Regions from separate parts of the Streptomyces antibioticus genome, predicted to be linked through region 3. Evidence: riboswitches for the same ligand, from Rfam matches in the RefSeq annotation. Region 3 holds a riboswitch; each other region holds the start of a gene.
What was found. Region 3 has a riboswitch for cyclic di-AMP ahead of AFM16_RS16215 (LysM peptidoglycan-binding domain-containing protein). Riboswitches for the same ligand answer to the same signal wherever they lie in the genome.
Positions count from the first base shown of each region.

Region 1: another riboswitch for cyclic di-AMP. It lies ahead of AFM16_RS18865 (M23 family metallopeptidase); the one in region 3 lies ahead of AFM16_RS16215 (LysM peptidoglycan-binding domain-containing protein).
Region 2: another riboswitch for cyclic di-AMP. It lies ahead of AFM16_RS22950 (transglycosylase SLT domain-containing protein); the one in region 3 lies ahead of AFM16_RS16215 (LysM peptidoglycan-binding domain-containing protein).
Region 4: another riboswitch for cyclic di-AMP. It lies ahead of AFM16_RS32820 (M23 family metallopeptidase); the one in region 3 lies ahead of AFM16_RS16215 (LysM peptidoglycan-binding domain-containing protein).

Region 1 covers NZ_CM007717.1:4,203,771-4,207,750, reverse strand. Annotated here, with positions in the region: gene AFM16_RS18880 (MarR family winged helix-turn-helix transcriptional regulator) at 1-455, opposite strand, end outside; gene AFM16_RS18875 (dihydrofolate reductase family protein) at 539-1,669, shown strand; tRNA gene AFM16_RS18870 (tRNA-Met) at 1,717-1,790, shown strand; cyclic di-AMP (ydaO/yuaA leader) riboswitch at 2,104-2,270, shown strand; gene AFM16_RS18865 (M23 family metallopeptidase) at 2,280-3,335, shown strand; gene AFM16_RS18860 (aldo/keto reductase) at 3,430-3,980, shown strand, end outside.
Region 2 covers NZ_CM007717.1:5,054,976-5,058,955, reverse strand. Annotated here, with positions in the region: gene AFM16_RS22960 (LolA family protein) at 1-257, opposite strand, end outside; gene AFM16_RS22955 (polyprenyl synthetase family protein) at 553-1,563, opposite strand; cyclic di-AMP (ydaO/yuaA leader) riboswitch at 2,098-2,306, shown strand; gene AFM16_RS22950 (transglycosylase SLT domain-containing protein) at 2,310-2,795, shown strand; gene AFM16_RS22945 (HAD family hydrolase) at 2,825-3,649, opposite strand; gene AFM16_RS22940 (GNAT family N-acetyltransferase) at 3,939-3,980, shown strand, end outside.
Region 3 covers NZ_CM007717.1:3,652,976-3,656,955, forward strand. Annotated here, with positions in the region: gene eno (phosphopyruvate hydratase) at 1-975, opposite strand, end outside; gene AFM16_RS16215 (LysM peptidoglycan-binding domain-containing protein) at 1,338-2,072, opposite strand; cyclic di-AMP (ydaO/yuaA leader) riboswitch at 2,077-2,245, opposite strand; gene AFM16_RS16220 (LysM peptidoglycan-binding domain-containing protein) at 2,450-3,460, opposite strand; gene AFM16_RS16225 (cytochrome P450 family protein) at 3,669-3,980, opposite strand, start outside.
Region 4 covers NZ_CM007717.1:7,225,500-7,229,479, forward strand. Annotated here, with positions in the region: gene AFM16_RS32815 (alpha-galactosidase) at 1-1,387, shown strand, start outside; cyclic di-AMP (ydaO/yuaA leader) riboswitch at 1,692-1,849, shown strand; gene AFM16_RS32820 (M23 family metallopeptidase) at 1,854-2,885, shown strand; gene AFM16_RS32825 (SGNH/GDSL hydrolase family protein) at 3,125-3,910, shown strand.

The DNA of each region.
Region 1 (3,980 bases), 550 kb from region 3:
TCGCTCTCCTGGAGCCCGCGCGCGACCTGCGTGAAGATCTCCTCCAGTTGTCCCACCTGCTCCGGGGTGAGCCGGTCGAAGAGGGTGGCCCGGACCGTCTCGACATGGCCGGGCGCCGCGTTCTCCAGGACCGTCATGCCCTCGTCCGTCAGGACGGCGACGCTGCCGCGCTTGTCCCAGGGGCAGTCCTCGCGCCGCACCAGCCCGTCCTTCTCCAGCCGGGTCACCGCGTACGTCAGCCTGCTGCGGGTGATCTTCAGCCGCTCGGCGAGATCGGTCATCCGCAGCCGCCGCTCCGCCGTCTCGGACAGGTGCGCCAGGATGGAGTAGTACAGGTGGGGCATGCCGGCCTCCTGCTGGAGCTGCCGGTCGATCGCGTCCTCCAGGAGGAGATAGCCGGCCATGTACGCGCGCCAGGCGCGCTGCTCCTCGGGCGTGAGCCAGCGGGTCGTCATGCCCCCAGTGTAGGTTTGTTTCAAACTTGAACCAAGATCCCCCGGCCCCGCACCTTCCGTCGTCTCCCAGGAGAACCGCGCCGATGCCGTACCCGTACGTCCTGCTGTCCGCCGCCGTCTCCCTCGACGGCTTCCTGGACGACACCACCTCCGAGCGCCTGCTCCTGTCCAGCCCCGCCGACTTCGACCGGGTCGACGCCGTACGGGCCTCGGTCGACGCGATCCTGATCGGCGCCGGCACCATCCGCGCCGACAACCCCCGGCTGCTGGTGAACTCCCCCGACCGCCGCGCCGCCCGGCTCGCGGAGGGCCGGCCGGAGTACCCCCTCAAGGTCACCGTCAGCGGCTCCGGCGAGCTGGACCCGGAGGCCCGCTTCTGGCACAGCGGCGGCGAGAAAGTCGTCTATACGACGGAGAAGGGCGCGGCACGGGCCCGCGCGCTCGGCATCGCGGCGGACGTCGTCCCCCTCGGCGCCGAGCTGGACTGGCGGCGCCTCCTCACCCATCTGCACGACGAGCGCGGGGTGCGCCGGCTGATGGTCGAGGGCGGTGGCACCGTCCACAGCCAGCTCCTCCAGCAGGGCCTCGCCGACGAACTCCAGCTCGTCCTCGCCCCCCTCTTCGTGGGCGACCCGGACGCGCCCCGGCTCTTCGGCCCCGGCGCCTACCAGGGCGGACGCCTCCGGCTGACCGAGACGCGGCGGATCGAGGACGTCGTCCTCATGCGCTACGAGCCCACCGCCCCCGGCACCGGTGACCTCCCCGCCGCGGCCGACCGGCACTGGCTCGCCCTCGCCTGCGAGCTGGCCACGCAGTGCCCGCCGTCGGACACGGCGTTCAGCGTGGGCGCGGTGGTCGTGGCCGCCGACGGGACCGAGCTGGCCCGCGGCCACTCCCGCGAGGGCGACGACCTCCAGGCGCACGCCGAGGAGGCGGCCCTCGCCAAGCTCGACCCCGCCGACCCGCGGCTGGCCGGCGCCACCGTCTACAGCAGCCTCGAACCCTGCGCCGTCCGCGCCTCCCGGCCCACGCCGTGCGCCCGGCTCGTCCTGGACGCGGGGGTGCGCCGGGTCGTCACGGCCTGGCGGGAGCCGGACACCTTCGTGAAGAACGCGGACGGCAGCGGCCTGCTGGCGGCCCACGGCGTCGACGTCGTCGTCCTCCCGGAGTACGCGGAACGGGCCCAGAAGCCCAACCGGCACCTGCCCGGATAACCGATGTGCTTTCCACCCCCGGGATGGCGTAGAGTGGTGTTCATCGACGCGGGGTGGAGCAGCTCGGTAGCTCGCTGGGCTCATAACCCAGAGGTCGCAGGTTCAAATCCTGTCCCCGCTACTGAAGGCCGAGGGCCGGAATCCGAGAGGGTTCCGGCCCTCGGTGCGTTCCGCGTCCATGTGCGGCTACCACCGGTGACCGGCCGTGCGCTCTGCGCATAACAAGTGAGTCACCATCAAAACGGGGATGACTACTGAACGGTTCCCGGGGTAGGGGCGGCGCCGGTCAACTCGCCCGTTTTTCATCGTTCATGGCCTGAAAGTCCAGGCCAGAAATGTTGTTGATCAAGGGGAACAGCTTGGAATAGCGCCCCCGGGTCTATTAACGTTCGATAACGCAGCGCGGTCGTCCCAGCCGTCACAAGCGACGGCTCCGTGCGCACGCGCCGAATCCCGCAAGGGAACCGGGGAACCACCACCTTGGGGTGAATCGCACGGCAGCCGCCCGTGAACTCGCAGAGTCACGAACGGTATACGCGCGTAGGAGACCTTCCCGCTCCGAACCCGTCAGCTAACCCGGTAGGCGGCGGAAGGAAAGGAGTGCGCCCGCGTGGTGTCCAACCGGCCTGCCCCCGAAGCCCCGTTCGTGCCGAGTCAGCGGTCCGCCGACACCTTCGTCTACGGCGGCGCGCGCACCGACGACGAGGGCCCCTGGGAGGAGTGGAACCCCACCGCGGAGTCCGTCCGCCCGGTCCGGGGCAAGCACCGGGTCGCCAAGCAGCGCGGCGGCGGAGGAGGGTTCGCCCGTAGCTCCACCGTGCTCGGCGTCGGCGTCATCGCCGCCGTCAGCGCCGGCGGGATGGCCAGCGCCAACACAGGCAAGGCCCCGGTCTCCATCTCCATGCCGGACCTGCCGAACGTCGGCTCGCTGATATCCGACGACGAGCCCGCCGAGGACACCGCCCCCACGCTCAGCAGCTTCGGCAGCGTGACCACCCCGCAGGCCGACGACACCGCCCCGCAGAGCGCCGCCGACGCCGGCGAGGCCCTGCGCAGCCGGATCATGGCCCAGGTCGAGTCGCAGCAGACGCAGGTCGAGACGCAGGCCCAGCTCGCCGCCGCGGAAGCCGCGGCCAAGGCCGAGGCCGACGCCGTCGCCAAGGCCGAGAAGGAGGCGGAGACCAAGGCCACCGCCGCCAAGGAGAAGGCCGAGGCGGAGGCCAAGGAGAAGGCCGAGGCCGCGCGCCTCGCCGAGCTGGCCACGCAGTACGCGCTGCCGACCTCCTCGTACACGATCACCTCGACCTTCGGTGAGGCCGGCGCCTACTGGTCCTCCGGCTACCACACCGGCCTGGACTTCGCCGCCCCCACGGGCACGCTGATCAAGGCCGTGCACAGCGGCACGATCACGTCGGCGGGCTGGGACGGCTCGTACGGCTACAAGACCGTGCTCACCCTCGACGACGGCACCGAGATCTGGTACGCCCACCAGTCGTCGATCAGCGTCAGCGTCGGCCAGAAGGTCGCGACCGGCGATGTCATCGGCCGCGTCGGCGCCACCGGCAACGTCACCGGCGCCCACCTCCACCTGGAGGTCCACCCGGGCGGCAGTGCGTCGGGCATCGACCCGGGGGCCTGGCTGCGGAGCAAGGGCCTCAACCCCTGAGGTTTCCCGGCTCGGACTGATCCGCCCGCCGCTTCACACGCTGTTCGCACGGCGGGCGGAATCGTCCCGGCACCGGTGACCGTTGGGAAGAGGCATGACTGCTCTTCGCAAGCTCGGCACCTCCGACCTCCAGGTCTTCCCGCTCGCCCTCGGCGGCAACGTCTTCGGCTGGACCGCCGACGAGACCGCCTCCTTCGCCGTCCTCGACGCCTACACCGCCGCCGGCGGCAACTTCCTCGACACCGCCGACTCCTACTCGGCGTGGATCGAGGGCAACAGCGGCGGCGAGTCCGAGACCCTGATCGGCCGCTGGATCGCCGCCCGCGGCAACCGCGACGACCTGGTGATCGCCACCAAGGTCAGCCAGCACCCGGACTTCCCCGGCCTGACCGCCGCCAACATCAAGGCCGCCGCCGACGCCTCCCTGCGCCGCCTCGGCACCGACCACATCGACCTGTACTACACCCACTTCGACAAGCCCGAGGTGCCGGTCGAGGAGATCGTCGGCGCGCTCGACGACCTGGTGCGGGCGGGCAAGGTGCGGTACACGGCCGCCTCCAACATCTCGCCCGAACGCCTCCGGGCGTCCCTGGAGTTCGCCGACCGCGAGGGCCTCGCCCGGTACGTGGCGCTCCAGCCCCACTA
Region 2 (3,980 bases), 1.4 Mb from region 3:
AGGTCGGTGGTGATCTTCACGGTGCCGGACAACTGCTCGACGTCCGACGCGGCGATCTTGTCGATGAGCTGCTGTGCGGTGATCTTCGGCAGGTCGGGGTCGCCGGAGTCGGCGAGCGCCGGGACCAGCCCGATCGTCGCCGCCGCCACGCCCACCACGGTGACCGGGACGACGTACCGCACGGCCTTGCGCCGCCCGACGCGCAGGTCGTCTGCCTCCCCGGCGGTCGTGTTGTCGTCGGTTGCGTTCGGTGCCATGTGTGCCTTACCTCCGTCGTCGGCGGCGGCCGGTCTCTCACGTGCGAACGTCCCCACCCCGAGCCGCCATTCTCACCCGAATCGGTGAGGAGTGGTGTTTTCCGTGATGTCCATCTGACCAAATCGGCGCCGACGAAGCGTCACCCCGAGGACTCAACTCCGTGTACGCCTCCGGTATGACAACCGAGGGCGGTGGCCCGCCCGGACCCGTAGGGGTCGCGCGACGACGCACCAGGGACGGAAGCGGAGGGGGACCGCGGGAGAGGGGAACGGCGGTTCAGCCCCCGGTGGCGGTTCAGCCCGCCCGGTGCACCACCGCGTCGCACAGCTCCGTCAGCGCGGACTTCGCGTCGCACTCGGGGAGCGGGGCCAGTGCGGCGCGCGCCTCCTTGGCGTAGCGCACGGTGTCCCGGCGGGCCTGCTCCAGCGCCGGGTGGTCGCGCAGCGCGGCGACCGCCTCGGCGAGCCGGGCGTCGTCGCTGAGGTCGGAGTCGAGCAGCTCGCACAGCGCGACGTCCTCGGGGAGCCCCTGCCGGGCGGCGCGCTCCCGCAGCCGCAGCACCGGAAGCGTGGGCACGCCCTCGCGCAGGTCGGTGCCGGGCGTCTTGCCGGACTCGTGGGAGGCGGAGGCGATGTCCAGGACGTCGTCCGCCAACTGGAAGGCGACGCCGAGCCGCTCGCCGTACTGGGTGAGCACGTCGACGACCGTGTCGTCGGCGCCGGACATCATCGCGCCGAAGCGGCAGGAGACCGCGACCAGTGAGCCGGTCTTGCCGCCGAGCACGTCGAGGTAGTGCTCGACCGGGTCCCGTCCGTCGACCGGTCCCGCGGTCTCCAGGATCTGGCCCGTGACCAGCCGCTCGAACGCCTCGGCCTGGACCCGTACGGCCTCGGGGCCGAGGTCGGCCAGGATGTGCGAGGCCCGCGCGAAGAGGAAGTCGCCGGTGAGGACGGCGAGGGAGTTGCCCCAGCGGGCGTTGGCGCTGGGCACCCCGCGCCGCACGGCCGCCTCGTCCATGACGTCGTCGTGGTACAGGGTCGCCAGATGGGTCAGCTCGACCACCACGGCGGACGGCACGACCCCCGGCGCGTACGGGTCGCCGAAGCGCGCCGCGAGCATCACGAGCAGCGGGCGGAACCGCTTCCCGCCGGCCCGCAGGAGGTGCTGTGCGGCTTCCGTGATGAACGGAACCTCACTCTTGGTGGCCTCGAGCAAGCCTTCCTCGACAGCCGCCAGTCCGGCCTGGACATCGGCTTCCAGAGCCTGGTCCCGCACGCTCAGCCCGAACGGCTCGACGACGGTCACGAGGGGTCTCCTGTCTGCTGGTGTCTACGGGCGATTACGCGGTTTGTCGATAGGTCTCTGCGCTCACTCAAGTCAGCGTATCCGGTCACGTTTCGATCACCGATAGCCCCCACGTCCGCCCGGGCCCGAATGCACTCGCCCGGGAGGCGCCCTGGTCAGGGCGGGCGGTGTCGGATCCCGACCGATATGTTTCTGATCAGGCGATATGAAGAGACATTCACCGCAAATCCAAGGTGGGCAATACGGGGGAATGCGGAAGCCCGACAGGGCCGCGACCCTTTACGCAGAGCATGGGCTTATTGCCCGTTTCACCCCTCTTGTGGATGCCGGTGAGTTGGCTCACTCCCCCTGGTCCGGCCCCGCGGGGCGACACCCTGCGGGTACCCCCCGACTCCTCGTGCCACTCAGGCGAGTTGAGGCTTTGCGATCACAAAGGATCAAGCACCCCATAGAGCCCTGATCAAGGTCAATAGGCCCGAACTGTGAATTGGCCTCTTGTTCCGGACATGTGCTCTCGCATACGTTCCCGGCCTGTCGAGCGGAACGCCGAATCCTGCCGCCGCCCGGCACCCACCGAGAACTCATGGCAGGAGCGGGGGAACCAGGTAAGTCGCCCTACCGAAATGTCCACGAAAACGGACACAACGGTACGGCTCGGGGTGAAGTCGCGTCCGTCCGGACGCGGCCGGGCAGCTCCCGCCCGAACCCGACAGCTCACCTCGCAGGCGCCGGAGAGGAACCTCGTCATGCCCGCTGCCGCTCAGCACCGCCGTACCCGCCGCACCCGTATCGCCCGCACCCTCGCCGTGGCCGCCGCCGGCGCCGGTGTGCTCGCCCTGCCGCTCGTCGGCGCGACCACCGCGTCCGCCGCCACCTCGGCCGGCAACACGAGCACCACCGTCGCCGGGTACCCCAACAACCTGGACGGCTGGATCCGCGAATCGCTCGCGATCATGGCCGAGAAGCGCATCCCGGGCAGCTACAACGGCATCCACCGCAACATCATCCGCGAGTCGTCGGGCAACCCGGCCGCCATCAACCTGTGGGACTCCAACGCGGCCAAGGGCACCCCGTCCAAGGGCCTGCTCCAGGTGATCGACCCGACCTTCACCGCGTACCACGTGGCCGGGACCTCGTTCGACCCGTTCGACCCGGTCGCCAACATCACCGCCGCCTGCAACTACGCGGCCGCGCGCTACGGCTCGATCGACAACGTGTTCGGCGCGTACTGAGCCGAGCCGACCCCCGGATCGGGAGTCGGTCAGGGATAGAGACGTTCGAGGACGACGGCCACGCCGTCGTCCTCGTTCGACGTCGTCACCTCGTCGGCCAGCGCCTTCAGCTCCGGGTGCGCGTTGGCCATCGCCACCCCGTGCCCGGCCCACACGAACATCGGGATGTCGTTGGGCATGTCCCCGAAGGCGACGGTCTCCGCCGGGCCGACGCCGAGGTGCTCGGCGGCCAGCGCCAGGCCGGTCGCCTTGGTGATCCCGCACGGCTGGAGCTCCACCGTGCCGGGCCCGGACATGGTGACCGTGGCGAGCGAGCCCACCACCGAGCGGGCCGTCGCCGCCAACTCGTCGTCGGACAGGGCCGGATGGCGCAGCAGCACCTTGCTGATCGGCTCGCACCACAGGTCGTCCCGGGAGGCGACGCGCAGCGCCGGAAGGGTCGGGTGCGGCATCTCGTAGCCGGGCTCGATGAGGGTGAGCCCGTCGACGCCGTCCTGGTCGACGGCCGCGTACACCTGCCCGACCTCGGCCTCGATCTTGCCGAGCGCGGTCTCGGCCAACTCCCGGTCCAGGGTGACCGACCAGAGCAGTCGGTTCGCGCCGGCGTCGTACAACTGCGCGCCCTGGCCGCACACCGCGAGCCCCCTGCTGTGCAGGCGGTCGAGCAACGGCCTTACGCGGGGCGCCGGTCGGCCCGTCACGACCAGATGGCGTGCGCCGGCGGCCGCCACCCGCGCGAGCGCGTCGAGCGACCGGTCGGAGAAGGTGTCGTCGCCGCGGAGCAGCGTTCCGTCCAGGTCGGTGGCGATGAGGGAGTACGCGGTGCGCGCGGCATATGCGAGGGGTGCGGCCATGATCAGAGAATACGTATCCCGCACCCCTCGGACTCGACGCGAACCGGACGAGGGCGAAGTCCGGTCCGCTTCTGCCAACTCCCCTGCCACAGTTGACCGGAGACGCTCACGGTGCCGGTCGAAGGCCCCGGAACCGGTTTCGGCGCATCGTCGGGTACAGACCGGTTAAAGCCTTCTGCACCGGTTGGCAACAACATGCTCCGCTACCTACCGCACGCCCGGTGTGGAGCGGTACCGTCCAGGTGTCCAGGGGGGACTTGATCGGGGGGTCAGGTTGAGCAGTGGGCGCATTCGTGTGCTGAGTCCGAAGGATCTCGGCGAGGGGGAACGG
Region 3 (3,980 bases):
GCCGCGGGCGAGGCGCTCGGGGTTGGTGACGAACAGGTCGTCGCCGACGATCTGCACCTTGTCGCCGAGGCGGTCGGTGAGGACCTTCCAGCCGGCCCAGTCGTCCTCGAACAGCGGGTCCTCGATGGAGACCAGCGGGTAGGCCGCCACCAGCTCCTCGTAGTACTCGGTCATCTCGGCGGCCGAGCGGGACTTGCCCTCGAACTGGTACGTGCCGTCCTTGTAGAACTCGGACGCGGCGACGTCGAGCGCGAGCGCGATCTGCTCGCCGGGCGCGTAGCCGGCTTCCTTGATGGCCTCGAGGATGAGGTCGAGGGCCTCGCGGTTGGAGCCGAGGTTCGGGGCGAAGCCGCCCTCGTCGCCGAGGCCGGTGGACAGGCCCTTGGCCTTCAGCACCTTCTTGAGGGTGTGGTAGACCTCGGTGCCCCAGCGCAGCGCCTCGGAGAAGGACTCCGCGCCGATCGGGGCGATCATGAACTCCTGGATGTCCACGTTGGAGTCGGCGTGCGAGCCGCCGTTCAGGATGTTCATCATCGGAACGGGCAGCAGGTGCGCGTTCGGGCCGCCCAGGTAGCGGAAGAGCGGGAGGTCGCTGGCCTCGGAGGCGGCGTGGGCGACGGCGAGGGAGACGCCGAGGATCGCGTTGGCGCCGAGGGAGCCCTTGTTGTCGGTGGCGTCCAGGTCGAACATGGCCTGGTCGATCAGGCGCTGCTCGGTGGCGTCGTAGCCGACCAGCTCGGGGCCGATCTGCTCGATGACGGCGAGGACGGCCTTCTCGACACCCTTGCCCTGGTAGCGGTTCGGGTCACCGTCGCGCAGCTCGATGGCCTCGAAGGCGCCGGTGGAGGCGCCGGACGGGACGGCGGCACGACCCGTGCTGCCGTCGTCGAGGCCGACCTCGACCTCGACCGTGGGGTTGCCTCGGGAGTCCAGGATTTCCCGGGCTACGACGACGTCGATGGACGGCACGAGCATCTCCTTCTTGGATGTGACGCTGGGTGTGCGGGGCCGTGTGGGCCTTGCGACTAGAGCCTAACCGCCTTCGGGGCGTCGGCAGCCGACCGACCGTCCCGTGGACAGACAGACCGTCCGGTGGACAGGTAGACCGTACCCATTGTTTCCGCCCGGAACAAAGGGTGGGTGGCGTGGAGGCGAAAATCCGGCGCACGAAAAACCCCGCCCCGGTGCGTACGGGGGAAGACGCACCGGGGCGGGGGCCCGTGAGGACGGGGGGTGACCCTCACGAGGTACTCAGTGTGCGGGGCCCGCTTGTGGGGAAGCTGTGGTCCCGCTGGGGGCCGGGTGTCACCTGGGGGGAGCGACGGCCCGGCCGCGGCTCACTTGAGGTGGAGCTGCTGGCCCGGGTAGATCAGGTCGGCGTCCTGGACGACACCCTTGTTGAGCTGGAACAGCTTCTGCCAGCCGCCCTTGACCTTGTGCTTGGTGGCGATGGTGCTGAGGGTGTCGCCCTTGACGACCTTGTACTCGCCGTCGCCCTTCTTGACCTTCTTGCCGGTCGGGGTGGTGACGGTCTTGGTGCTCTGCTCGCTCTTGCCGACGGCGGGGCGCTCGGCGGAGCGGGAGGCGGCCTGCTGCTCGCCGGCGCGGGAGCCGGTGCTGCCCGCGGTCGGGGCGGCGGACGGGGTCTGGGCCGAGGAGGAGCCGCTGTCGGAGCCGGCCGAGGCGCCGCCGTTGAACGGCGTGTTGGACAGACCGACGCCGCAGGTCGGCCAGGCACCCTTGCCCTGGCCCGCGAGGACCTTCTCGGCGATGGTGATCTGCTGCGTCTTGGAGGCCAGGTCGGCGCGGGAGGCGTAGGCGGTGCCGCCGTACGCGGCCCAGGTGGAGGCGGAGAACTGGAGGCCGCCGTAGTAGCCGTTGCCGGTGTTGATGGACCAGTTGCCGCCCGACTCGCACTGGGCGACCGCGTCCCACTCGGAGGCGGTGGCGGCGGAGGCGTTGCCGGCGGCCATCAGCGGGGCGGCGACGGCGACACCGGTGACGCCGGCGATCATGGCGGCGCGGGTGGTCTTGGACGGACGGCGGTGCTTGCCCTTACCGGAAAACAGCATGGAACGATCCCCTCACCGACGCCTGCGAGGTGAGCTGTCGGGTTCGGGCCGGTTGAGTTGCCCGGCCGCGCACCTCACGGTGCACGGCTTCACCCCGAGCCGGTCACGGCGTCGACCGCCGGTTCCGGCACTTACCTTGGGTCCCCCGCTCCTGCCTGCGGCGCTTGACGCGACGACTGTTCCCGGGGCGCCACTGGCAGGATTCGGCGTTGCGACGACCGGGGCCCGGGTTGCCGAGCGGCTCGACCGTAGACACGGAATTCGCGGAATTCCAAAGACGATCAGGGCTTCTGAGACTCATCCCACACTTTCACCAAACCGGACATTCGGCGCGAAGTGTGACGTGAACTCCCGGTGCCTTTGGGGGTGTTCCGGCCCTATTCGGCGCCGGTGTCCAGCGCCTGACCGGGGACGATGACGCTCGGGTCGGCACCGATGCGCTCCAGGTTCTCCTCGTACAGGGCGCGCCATCCGCCCTCCAGGCCAAGGGAGTCGGTGATGGAGGCGAGGGAGTCGCCGTCCTGGACCGTGTAGACCTCCTCGGCGGCGTGCCGGCCGGCGGAGGCGGGCGCCAGGCCGTCCGACGGGCCCTCCTCGGCGGTGGCGCCGCGGTGACGGCCGCCGGAGCCGAGGGTGCCGGTGTCGACGAGGCTCCAAGAACCCACGTCCTGCACCCACTTGTCCGACTCGCCCGACTCGTCCGCTTCGGGGCTGCCGGAGGGCGTGCCGCCGCCCTTCGCCGCGCCACCCGGTTTCGCGGCACCCTCGGAGGCGGCCGCGTCCTCCTCGTCGGCGGACGAAGCGGACGAAGAGGGGGAAGGGGAAGAAGAGGAGGAAGGGGACGAACTCGCCGAACCCTCGGTGGAGTCGGAGGCGCCGGGCGACGAGGTCGCGCCGGAGCCGGCGGAGCCGCCGGACGCCGAGGAGCCGGACTCCCCCTTGGACAGGTCGGACAAACCAGACGAACCGGATGAACCGTCAGCGATGCCCGTGTCCACGTTCAGCGCGCCGGACTCCTTGGTGAGCCCGGACGTCAGCCCGCAGGTGCCCCAGGCGCCGACCCCCTCGGCCGCGAGCAGCTTCTGCGCGACGGCTATCTGCTGGTTGCGGCTGGCCAGGTCGGGGCTGGCGGCGTAGTCCAGCCCGCCGTAGGTCTCCCACCGCTCCTGGGTGAGGCTGAGGCCGCCGTACTCGCCGGTGCCCTTGTCGGCGCTCCAGGAGCCGCCGGTCTCGCACTGGGCCACCTGGTCCCACACCGTGCCCTCGGCCGCGCTCGCGCCGGTGGCGGCGAGCAGCGGGATCGCGATGGCGGAGCCGGTCACGCCGGCTGCGACAAGGAGCGCCGGAGCCTGGCGAGGACGACGGTGACGACCGGACCCGGAGAGCATGCGGGGGCCTTTCTCTGGACAGCGTTGACCGGCGCGACGACGGTGCGGACACATCCGGAACCGTGGATGCCGCGCTGACGAGTGAACGTATCGGCAGACGATCACTTGTCACAAGTTAATGCCGCGCAGATCACGTGAAGATCACAGACTTGAGAGTCGGTCACCTTTGGTCCGCACGCCCGTCACACTGCCGCTGACGTGCGTTCAGTCACGGAGCGGAGATCACTCCGTCACGCACCGGGGTGAACTCGACGGGCAAGGTGCGCAGTCCGCGCATGATGAGTCCGCCGCGCCATCTCAAGTCGGCCGGGTCCGCGGCGAGCCGGAGATCCGGCAGCCGGGTGAGCAGGGTGGCCAGGGCGGTCTGCCCCTCCAGCCGGGCCAGCGGGGCGCCCAGACAGTAGTGGATGCCGTGGCCGTAACCGAGGTGCTGGTTGTCGCGGCGCGAGAGGTCCAGGGTGTCCGGATCGGCGAACCGGGCCGGGTCGCGGTCGGCGGCGGCCAGGACGACGAGCACGGG
Region 4 (3,980 bases), 3.6 Mb from region 3:
CGCGCAACTCCCGGACGCGCGCGTGCAGATCACCGGCGGCGCCGGCCACGACGACTCCGGCCTGCTGCTGCTCGCCGCGGGGGAGTCCTTCACCACGCCCCTCTTCGCCGGACTGTGGAGCGACGGCGGCTTCGGCGGCGCCAGCCGCACCTGGCACGCCTACCAGCGCGCCCATGTCGTCCCGGACGCGGAGCGGGACCGGCCGGTGCTGTTCAACTCCTGGGAGGCCACCTTCTTCGACATCTCCGAGGAGCAGCAGGCCGCCCTGGCGCGGCGCGCCGCGGAGATCGGCGTGGAGCTGTTCGTCGTCGACGACGGCTGGTTCGGGGCCCGCACCAGCGACCGGGCCGGACTCGGCGACTGGCGGCCCAACCCCGAGCGCTTCCCGCACGGCCTGAAGCCGCTCGCCGACCGGGTGCACGCCCTCGGCATGCGGTTCGGGATCTGGGTCGAGCCCGAGATGGTCAACCCGGACAGCGATCTGTACCGGGCGCACCCCGACTGGGTGCAGTTCCAACCGGGACGAAAGCGGACGGAGTTCCGCAATCAGCTCATGCTGAACCTCGCCCGCGAGGACGTCCAGGAGTACCTCTGGGACCAGCTCCACGGGCTGCTCTCCAGCGCGCCCGTCGACTATGTGAAGTGGGACTTCAACCGCTGCTTCACCGACGCGGGCTGGCCGGACGACCCCTATCCGCAGCGCCTGTGGGTCGACCACGTCCGGGCGCTGTACGCCCTGCTCGACCGGCTGCGGGCCGCCCACCCCGGGGTGGCCTTCGAGTCCTGCTCGGGCGGCGGCGGGCGGATCGACCTCGGGATCATGAGCCGCACCGACCAGGTGTGGACCTCCGACAACACCGACCCGCTGGACCGGCTCGACATCCAGCACGGCTTCAGCCAGATCCATCCCGCCCGGGTGATGGCCGCCTGGGTCACCGACAGCCCCAACACCCAGCTCAACGGCCGGGTCAGCTCCCTGCGGTTCCGGTTCGTGAGCGCCATGGCCGGGGTGCTCGGGATCGGCGGGGACCTCTCCGAGTGGAGCGCGGAGGAGCTGGCCGAGGCCCGCCGCTGGGTGGACCTCTACAAGGAGATCAGGCCCGTCGTGCAGCGGGGCGACCTGTACCGGCTGCGCCCGCCGACGGGCGGGCTCAGTGCCGTGCAGTACGTGCGCGGTGACGAGAGCGTCGTCCTCGCCTGGCTCCAGGCCCAGCGCTACGGCGAGCCCGTCCCGGCGCTGCGGCTGCGCGGACTCGACCCGGCGGCGACGTACGAATGCCGCGAAACGGGCGAAGTGCACCGAGGTGCGGTGCTGCTGCACCACGGAATGCGGACCGGGCTGAGCGGTGACCTCGATGCGGCGGTTATCCGGCTGCGTCGCATCTGAGCGTTCTGTCCGAATTGAAATCCTTCATTCCAACTCGCTCTGGAATAAAGGATCCTGGAGCACTGTCACGTGAGCAGCGTCATACCGTGACCGTGCGTCGCCCGTCATGTTCACGTAATTCGCATGCTTTTCCAGGGTGTTAAGGGAAAAAGGGGCCATTCGAAACACGGAGTGTCACCGGGAAGTATCCCTGCGGATCAAGAGAAATGCGTCAACGGCACAACCTCTGCTTGTCCCTGTGCGTCGCGGTCGCCTACGTTCCAGACCAATCCGGACGGACGCCTAATCCTGCCGCCGTCCGGGGACCGCACACTCACCCGTGCACGGCAGGAGCGGGGGACCCACAGGCACAACCGCCTGTTCCGGTCCCGGAACAGGCTTGGGGTAAAGCCGTGCCTCGGCACGGCCGGACATCTCCAGTCCGCACCCGACAGCTCACCTCGCAGGCGCCGGAGAGGAATGCGCCATGCCCGCGAAGGGTAAGCACCGCCGTCCGAAGTCCCAGCGATTCACCCGCTCCATCGCCGCCGCCGGAACCGGCGGAGCCGCTCTCGCCCTCCCGCTCCTGGGAGCCACGGGTGCCCACGCGGCCCCCACCCAGTCCGCCGCGGCGTCCGTTCCGGAACAGGCCGTGGCGAAGACCGTGGAACGGGCCGCGGAGAAGGCCACGCAGACCGTGCAGGCGGCTCCGGTGGCGCACAAGTCGGGCAAGTCGGGCGCGAAGCACAGCACGTACACCGTCCGCTCCGGCGACTACCTCTCGCGGATCGCCGACGAGCAGGGCGTCGACGGCGGCTGGCAGCGGCTGTACCAGGACAACCGGCGGGCCGTCGGCGACAACCCCTCGCTGATCCACCCGGGCCTGAAGCTGTCGATCGGCAAGAAGGCCGCGTCCTCCGCCCCCACCACCGCGCCCAAGTCCTCCGAGGCGCGCGGGTCGGCGCAGTCCGCCAAGCCCGTGCAGCCCTCGAAGCCTGCGCAGAAGTCGCAGCCCGCGCAGTCCTCGTCGTCCGCCGGCTCCTCGGACTCCCAGGCGTCGTCCTCGCAGCCGAGCACCCAGGCCGCCGAGAACTCCACCACCGCCTCCTCCGGGTTCAGCCTGCCGGTGGCCGGCGCCACGGTCGGCACGCCGTACCGGATGTCGGGCAGCATGTGGTCCAGCGGCTACCACACCGGTGTCGACTTCGTCGTCCCGACGGGCACCTCCCTCAAGGCCGTCGCGGCGGGCACCGTCGTCTCCGCCGGCTGGGGCGGCGCGTACGGCAACCAGGTCGTCATCAGGCTGAACGACGGCCACTACGCCCAGTACGCCCACCTGTCCTCGCTCTCCGTCTCGGCCGGCCAGACCGTGACCGCGGGCCAGCAGGTCGGCCTCTCGGGTGCCACCGGCAACGTGACCGGACCGCACCTGCACTTCGAGATCCGCACCACGCCGAACTACGGCTCGGACGTGGACCCGGTCGCCTACCTCCGCTCGCACGGAGTCTCGGTCGGCTGACCCCCGCACCAGCGCTTCCTGAGGCGCCCTGACAGGCCCTGACGCGCCGTCGAAGGCCGGACCCCGCCCCCCGGGGTCCGGCCTTCGACGTGCCGCGGGACGTTATTCCCTGGTTGGCCAACTCTTTAGGAGTGGCTTATCTCACCGTCCGTCAACCCCTGCCTACGGTCGCGTAAGTCACATTAGAAGGTGAATCATGATCTGCCGTGGCAGACGATTCGAAGAATGACAACAGATCAGTGATCGGGTCGTACGTGGCGGTGGGGGACAGCTTCACCGAGGGCGTCGGCGACCCTGGCCCCGACGGGGCGTTCGTCGGCTGGGCCGACCGGTTCGCGGTACTCCTCGCGGACCGCCGACCCGAGGGCGACTTCCGGTACGCGAACCTGGCCGTGCGCGGCAAGCTGCTCGACCAGATCATGGAGGACCAGCTTCCGCAGGCCGTCGACCTCGCGCCCGACCTCGTGTCCTTCTGTGCCGGCGGCAACGACATCCTGCGGCCCGGCACCGACCCCGACGAGGTCGCCGAGCGCTTCGAGCGGGCGGTCGCGGCACTCACCGCCGTGTCCGGCACGGTCCTGGTGACCACCGGCTTCGACACCCGTGGCGTCCCCGTCCTGAAGCATCTGCGCGGCAAGATCGCCACCTACAACGGGCACGTTCGCGCCGTCGCCGACCGCTACGGCTGCCCGGTGCTCGACCTGTGGTCCCTGCGGTCCGTGCAGGACCGCCGGGCCTGGGACGGCGACCGCCTCCACCTCTCCCCGGAGGGGCACACGCGGGTGGCGCTGCGCGCCGGGCAGGTCCTCGGCCTGGAGGTGCCGGCCGACCCGGAGCAGCCCTGGCCGCAGCTCCCGCCGCGCGGCACCCTGGAGATCCGCAAGGACGACGTCCAGTGGGCGCGCGAGTACCTGGTGCCGTGGATCGGGCGGCGGCTGCGCGGGGAGTCCTCGGGCGACCATGTGACCGCCAAGGGCACGCTCTCCCCCGACGACATCCGGACCCGGATCTCGGCGGTGGCGTGACCGGAGAGGACGGGGCGGCCGTCCGACGCCGTTTGCACGACAGGTACGACCGGCCGCTCCACCAGTGAGG